3 regions of the Streptomyces sp. NPDC005794 genome follow, and region 2 is predicted to be linked to each of the others. Evidence: riboswitches for the same ligand, from Rfam matches in the RefSeq annotation. Region 2 holds a riboswitch; each other region holds the start of a gene.
The links. Region 2 has a riboswitch for cobalamin ahead of ACFYQ5_RS19230 (energy-coupling factor ABC transporter permease). Riboswitches for the same ligand answer to the same signal wherever they lie in the genome.
Positions count from the first base shown of each region.

Region 1: it holds a riboswitch for cobalamin, as region 2 does, so the genes downstream of both, ACFYQ5_RS05010 (ribonucleoside-diphosphate reductase subunit alpha) here and ACFYQ5_RS19230 (energy-coupling factor ABC transporter permease) in region 2, are expected to answer to the same signal.
Region 3: it holds a riboswitch for cobalamin, as region 2 does, so the genes downstream of both, cobN (cobaltochelatase subunit CobN) here and ACFYQ5_RS19230 (energy-coupling factor ABC transporter permease) in region 2, are expected to answer to the same signal.

Region 1 is NZ_JBIAIN010000003.1:63,933-66,185, forward strand. It holds gene ACFYQ5_RS05010 (ribonucleoside-diphosphate reductase subunit alpha) at 1-1,402, opposite strand, end outside; cobalamin riboswitch at 1,539-1,674, opposite strand; gene ACFYQ5_RS05015 (GNAT family N-acetyltransferase) at 1,715-2,215, opposite strand.
Region 2 is NZ_JBIAIN010000011.1:87,517-89,769, forward strand. It holds gene ACFYQ5_RS19225 (energy-coupling factor ABC transporter substrate-binding protein) at 1-234, opposite strand, end outside; gene ACFYQ5_RS19230 (energy-coupling factor ABC transporter permease) at 234-941, opposite strand; cobalamin riboswitch at 971-1,155, opposite strand; partial or broken gene ACFYQ5_RS19235 (chorismate-binding protein) at 1,217-1,483, shown strand; gene ACFYQ5_RS19240 (class I SAM-dependent methyltransferase) at 1,556-2,253, opposite strand, start outside.
Region 3 is NZ_JBIAIN010000021.1:49,522-51,774, forward strand. It holds gene cobG (precorrin-3B synthase) at 1-813, opposite strand, end outside; cobalamin riboswitch at 929-1,071, shown strand; gene cobN (cobaltochelatase subunit CobN) at 1,143-2,253, shown strand, end outside.

The sequences.
Region 1 (2,253 bases), on a different contig from region 2:
CGACGAACGCACCGAGATTGACCGACCCCAGGTTGCAGACGGCCGTCTCGCCGTCGTCGGTGACCTCCAGGATCTCGGTGCAGAGATTCGAGGAGTGCACGACGCGGCCCGGCTCGGCGGTCTGGTTCGCGGTCCGGTTGGAGGCGTCCTTGAACGTCATCCAGCCCTGCCCGGTCTGCGCGAGCGTCCGCATCATGCGTCCGTACAGCTCACGGGCCGGGAGGGTCTTGCGGGCGAGCCCCTTGGCCTCGGCGGCCCGGTACGCGGCGTCGAACGCGTCGCCCCACAGGTCCACCAGCTCGGGGGTGTCCGCCGGGGAGAACAGCGACCACTCGGTGTCCGCGTCGACGCGCCGCATGAACTCGTCCGGGATCCAGTGCGCCAGATTGAGGTTGTGCGTACGCCGCTGGTCCTCGCCGGTGTTGTCGCGCAGCTCCAGGAACTCCTCGATGTCCGCGTGCCAGGTCTCCAGGTAGACGGCGGCGGCGCCCTTGCGCCGGCCGCCCTGGTTGACGGCGGCGACCGAGGCGTCGAGCGTCTTCAGGAACGGCACGATGCCGTTGGAGTGCCCGTTGGTGCCCCGGATGAGCGAACCCCGGGCGCGGATGCGGGAGTACGAGAGGCCGATGCCGCCCGCGTGCTTGGAGAGGCGCGCCACCTGGTGGTAGCGGTCGTAGATCGAGTCGAGCTCGTCCAGCGGTGAGTCCAGCAGGTAGCAGGACGACATCTGCGGGTGACGGGTGCCGGAGTTGAAGAGGGTGGGGGAGGAGGGCAGGTAGTCGAGCCGGCTCATCAGGCCGTACAGCGCGGCCACTTCCTCCAGGGCGCGCTCGGAGGTGTCCTCGGCGAGCCCGGCGGCGACGCGCAGCAGGAAGTGCTGCGGGGTCTCCACGACCTCGCGGGTGAGCGGGTGGCGCAGCAGGTAGCGGCTGTGCAGTGTCCGCAGCCCGAAGTAGCCGAAGCGGTCGTCGGCGCCGTCGGCGAGCGCCTGGTCGACCAGCGAGTCGAGAGCGGCGGCGTGCAGCGCGACGAACTCGGCCGTACGGTCCGCGATGAGGCCCTCGCGATGTCCGACGGCGACCGACGCCGAGAAGGAGACAGCGCCCTGACCGGCGGCCTCGTCCGCGACGGCCCGGGTGAGGAGCCGGGCGGCGAGCCTGGAGTAGGCCGGGTCCTCGGAGATCAGGCCTGCGGCCGCCTCGGTGGCCAGCGAGCGCAGCTCGGCCTCGTCCGCCCGCGCGCTGCGGCCGCGCAGTGCGGAGGCTGCGACCCGTCCGGGGTCGGTGTCGGGCAGATCGGCGGTGAGGTCGGTCAGGGTCCGCAGCAGCGCGGTCCCGGGTGCGTCGGTGGTGCGGCCTTCGGATTCCGCGGCTGAAACCGGATCGGCTGGCGCGATGGTCACTGGGGGCTATCCCTCGCTCGGCTCAGGGCCTGCGGGAGCGGGGCAGCCGGGCACGACGGCGCCCGGGGAAGGGCAGCACGGCGCACGGCGTCCACCGGCCCTCCGCGGGGCCCGGACGTCTGACGTCCGGTTCGGTCGAGCCGGACGCACTGTCGACAGGTCTTCGGACTTCGGGGTGCGCGAAACACACCGATCACACCGTTGCGGGACAGTTCCGGATTCACACCGGATTCCCCTGCGGCGACAGCGAGGTCGAGCATACATGTGGGGGCTGCCGATCGAAGTAGCCCCCACATGTTGTGTCGTGGTGGGTCAGAGTTCCAGGCGGAAGGTGAGGAGCGAGAGGCCTTCCAGCGGGTACCAGTCCCGCTCCGGAGTCCGTACGAAGCCGAGGCGCCGGTAGATCCGGTGGGCGTCCAGCATGGAGGGCTGTGTCGACAGGACGATCGCGGAGAGCCCGCCGGCGGCTCGTGCCCGGTCGATACAGGCCCGTACGAGGGCCTCGCCCGCCCCGCGCCCACGCGCCTCCGGCGCGACCGCCAGCATCCGGAATTCGGCTTCGTGGTCCCCGGCGATGTCCGCCCACGGGCTGCCGGGCGCGACGTAGGTGACGCCGCCCAGCAGCCGGCCGTCGGCGTCCACCGCGACCAGCACCTCGGCCTCCGCCGCCCGTCGACCCACCGCGCGGAGCTGTTCCAGATAGGGATCCTCGGCGCCGAAGTCCAGCAGGCCGTCACCGAGATAGGCCTGGGCGGTGATCTCGCCGAGGTCCTCGAACTGAGCCGGCCGGACCGGCCTGATCGATACGTCCATGGGCCGCAGTCTGCCGCAACCGAGGGGCGTGGCGCGCC
Region 2 (2,253 bases):
TGCGGCCTGCAGGGCGAACAGCGCCGACTCGATCTCGCCGGACGGCGGTTCGTACAGCGGGGAGAACCAGGGTTCGTAGTCGGGATCGATCTCGGTGATCGCCGTCTCGGCCTGGGAGTCGGCGCCCGCGAACGGCTCCTTCTCGCCGTCACCGAGACCGAGGGCCACGGGCAGGACGGCCAGCGCGGCCACGACGAGCAGCAGAAGGGCGTTGATCTTCGTGTTCCGGTTCATCACGCCACCGCCTCGGTCTCGGCTGCCTCGGTCCGGGTCTGCCTGCCGGTGAGGAACACGCCGAGCCGGGTCAGATCCCCCTTGCTGGACTGCACGAGAAGGCGCATCACCAGCACGGTCAGAAGCCCTTCGCTCACCGCGAGCGGGATCTGGGTGACGGCGAAGATGGAGCCGAACTTGCCGAGCGCGCCCGCGAATCCGCTGCTCGGGTCCGGGAAGGCGAGCGCCAGTTGCACGCTGGTGACGCAGTAGGTGGACAGGTCGGCGACGAACGCGGCGAAGAACACCGCCACCATCAGCGACACGCCGTACCTGCGCAGCACTTTGTAGACGGCGTAACCCGCCCAGGGCCCCACGATCGCCATCGAGAAGACGTTGGCGCCGAGCGTGGTCAGGCCGCCATGGGCGAGAAGCAGGGCCTGGAACAGCAGGGTGACGGTGCCCAGGACCGCCATGATCGGAGGGCGGAACAGGATGGCGCCCAGCCCCGTGCCGGTGGGGTGCGAACAACTCCCCGTCACGGAGGGGATCTTCAGGGCGGAGAGAACGAACGTGAAGGCCCCGGAAGCCCCCAGGAGCAGCGTGCTCTCAGGGTTCTCCCTGACCTCACGCGTGAGTGACCGGACTCCGTGGACGACGAACGGCGCGGACGCGACACCCCAGGCGATCGCGTGCGCCGGAGGCAGAAAACCCTCGGCTATGTGCATGGCTCAGCAGACCCTCTCCAGCACCTCGTGGATGGTTGAAGTGCCTTGGCCGGTCTCCTGGCTTACGGGTACCACCGCCCGAACTCCGCCTTCCCGGGTCACAAGGACCCAGTGGCTGCCCGCGAGGGCCGGAGCCGGACTTCCCGATCACAGTGGCGAGGGCCGCACCGGCATCACACCGGATTTCCCGTTCACCAAGGCGTGGCGACAGTAGTGCCCGGCGAGGGGCGAAGACAAGCTCGGGAGCTGCCTAGGTGTACTGACCCGTGAGGTTGGGGACGCGGAAGCGCGCTGCCCTGAGCGCGCCGGCGCGATACGAGCAGGGGCCCCGCGGCCTGTACGGCGGCGCGGTCTCCCGAGGCGGCACGGACGGTTCACCGGACGCGGCCCTGGCCCTTCGCACGCTGCTGGGCGAGGGGGACAGGACCTGGCTCCGTGCGGGTGCCGGTGGCACAGGCCGGTCCGTCCCCGCACGGGAGACCGAGGAGACGTGCGAGAAGCTGCGCAGCGTCGCGCCCCATCTCAGGTACGCCGAGAGGTGACGGCCGTGCCGCACCGTTCATGAGGGCGGGGGCGACGCCGTGCCGGCGCGCCCCCGCCCCGTCCTGCCCGGCCTACTGCCGGATGGCGACGAGGACGTAGCTGTTGCCCACCTGCCAGACCGGGCTCGCATGGCCGAAGCCCGCTTCGGCCAGCAGCTCGACGTGCCGGCCGAGCGTGACGGCGCAGTCGGCGTGGGCGGAGCCCGGCTTACGGCGCTCCGCACACAGCTGCGTCAGCTCGGGCTCGTTCTCGACGGCGGACCACCATGCCTCCCAGTCCTCGTGATCGAAGGCGTGCCGCCGTTCGGCCCGGCGGACCCCGACGAACTCGGCGATCTCGGCGAACCCGGCCCCGTCCTGTGACAGATGGTCCGCGTTGATCAGTACGCCGCCGGGCCGCAGCAGCGCGGTCAGCTCCGCGTACGTGCTCCGCAGCATTCCTTCGGGGAGATAGTGGAGCGCGGTGGTGGACACGACCGCGTCGACCGGCCCCTGGAGCTCGAGAGCGCTCGTCCAGCCCTCCTCACCGATCACCGCCTCGACGTACCGGGCGGCGTCCGGATGGCGGGCGCGGGCCAGCGCCAGCAGCAGCGGGTCCATGTCGACGGCGACGATCTCGGCCCGCGGCAGGCGTTCGATCAGCCGTGCGGGCAGCGAGCCGGGCCCACACCCCAGATCCAGCACGCGCGGAGTCTCATGACCGGCCGTCACGTGTTCCACGACATCCGCGACCACGGTGAAGCGTTCTTCCCGGTCGATCGCGTACCGCT
Region 3 (2,253 bases), on a different contig from region 2:
GCGGCTGCCGGGGACGCGGCCGGGGACCGGGGGCCGGGCTTCGGAAGGGCGGGGACGGGACTCCGGTGCGCCGGTGATCCCGGCCTGCCCGAGCCGTCGTACGACGTCGGCGGGCAGCGCGGCGGTCGCGTCGTGCGGCAGGTCCTTCACCCGCCAGGCGCCGGTCTCCCGGGCCGCGTCCAGGAAGGCCTCGGCGGCGACGATCGCGGCGCGGGGGCCGTCGGGGGCGGGTACGCGGAGAACGGCGTCGCGCTCCCCGATGCGCAGCAGCGCGCTCCCGCCGGCCCGGCCGATGAGCGTGAGGTCGGCGCCGAGAGCGTCCACGTCGCCGCGGCCGTCGTCGAGCGCGAACAGAAAGCGTCCGGAGAGCGCTGTGGCCCGGTCGTTTCCGCAGAGAATCCGGTCCAGCTCGGTCAGCCACGGTCTGACGTCCACGGCCCCGAGGCCGTCCAGCCCGGAGAGCGGGGACGCGACCACGTTGCGTACGCGCTCATGAGGTTCGGAGGGCAGCAGCCCGGCCCCGCTCAGCATGCCGGCCAGTTCCACGCCGCAGTCCGGCGCGAGCCCGCGCAGCTGCACGTTGCCGCGGGAGGTGAGATGCAGCTCACCGTCACCGAAGCGCTCGGCGGCCCGGCCCAGCGCCTCTGCCTGGTGGGGCGTCAACACCCCGCCGGGTATGCGGATCCGCGCCAGCGCGCCGTCGTCCGCCCGGTGCAGCCGCAGCGCGCCGGGGCAGGCGTCGCCGCTGCTCCGGGCACACGCGTCGCCCGGAGACCGGGACGGAAGGGAGGAGGCGGACATGGCGGCGAGCATACCGACCGTGACCGTGGCACACCCCGACGGTCACTGTGACCTACGGGACACCGCTGCCGGCCCCGGTCAGGGCGGGGGGCCGTCTGGTCAGGACCCCCCACCTGCCGCCTACTATGCCTAGCGGCGGTCCGTTGGGTCCGCCATCGCCATACGGCGACAGGGGAGGAAGCCCGGTGAGATTCCGGCGCGGTCCCGCCACTGTGAGCCCGGCCGTCCGGCCGTGCGAGTCAGGAACTCCCCTCCCCGAGGTCTCGGATCCGTCCGAGCAGGGGAGACCCCAATCCGACACCGCCCGGGGCGTGGACACCCCGGGGAAGGACTGACGCCGCATGATCCTGCTCCTGTCGACGTCCGACACCGACCTGCTCAGCGCCCGTGCCTCCGGCGGCCCGGTCGGCTTCCGTTACGCGAACCCGTCCCGGCTCTCCGTCGAGGACCTGCCGCAGCTCCTGGAGGGCACGGATCTCGTCGTCGTGCGTCTCCTCGGTGGTGTCCGCGCCTGGCAGGAGGGACTCGACCAGGTCCTCGCCACCGGCCGGCCCGTCGTCGTCCTCACCGGTGAACAGGCCCCCGACGCCCAGCTGATGGCCGCCTCCACGGTGCCCATCGGCATCGCGGCGGAGGCGCACGCCTACCTCGCGCACGGCGGGCCCGCCAACCTGGAGCAGCTGGCGCGCTTCCTCTCCGACACCGTGCTGCTCACCGGCCACGGCTTCGAGCCGCCCGCCCCCGCCCCCGCCTGGGGCCCGCTGGAGCGGACGGCCCGGGACGTCACCGGCCCGACGGTCGCGGTGCTCTACTACCGCGCCCACCACATGAGCGGGAACACCGCGTTCATCGAGGCGCTCTGCACCGCCGTCGAGGACGCGGGCGCACGCCCCCTGCCGCTGTACGTCGCCTCGCTCCGTACCCCCGAGCCCGAGCTCATCGACGAACTCCGCGCCGCCGACGCCATCGTGACGACGGTCCTCGCCGCGGGGGGCACCAAGCCCGCCACCGCGTCGGCCGGCGGCGACGACGAGTCCTGGGACGCGGGCGCCCTCACCGGCCTCGACGTACCGGTCCTCCAGGCGCTCTGCCTCACCAGCCCCCGTGCGGCCTGGGAGGAGAACGACGAGGGTGTCTCCCCGCTGGACGCGGCCACCCAGATCGCCGTCCCCGAGTTCGACGGCCGCCTGATCACGGTGCCGTTCTCCTTCAAGGAGATCGACGAGGACGGTCTGCCCGCGTACGTCGCCGACCCCGAGCGTGCCGCCCGGGTCGCCGGGATCGCCGTACGGCACGCCCGGCTCCGCCACGTCCCGGCCGCCGAGAAGCGGATCGCGCTCGTCCTGTCCGCCTACCCGACCAAGCACTCCCGCATCGGCAACGCCGTCGGCCTCGACACCCCCGCCAGCGCCGTCGCCCTGCTGCGCAGGCTCCGCGCCGAGGGGTACGACT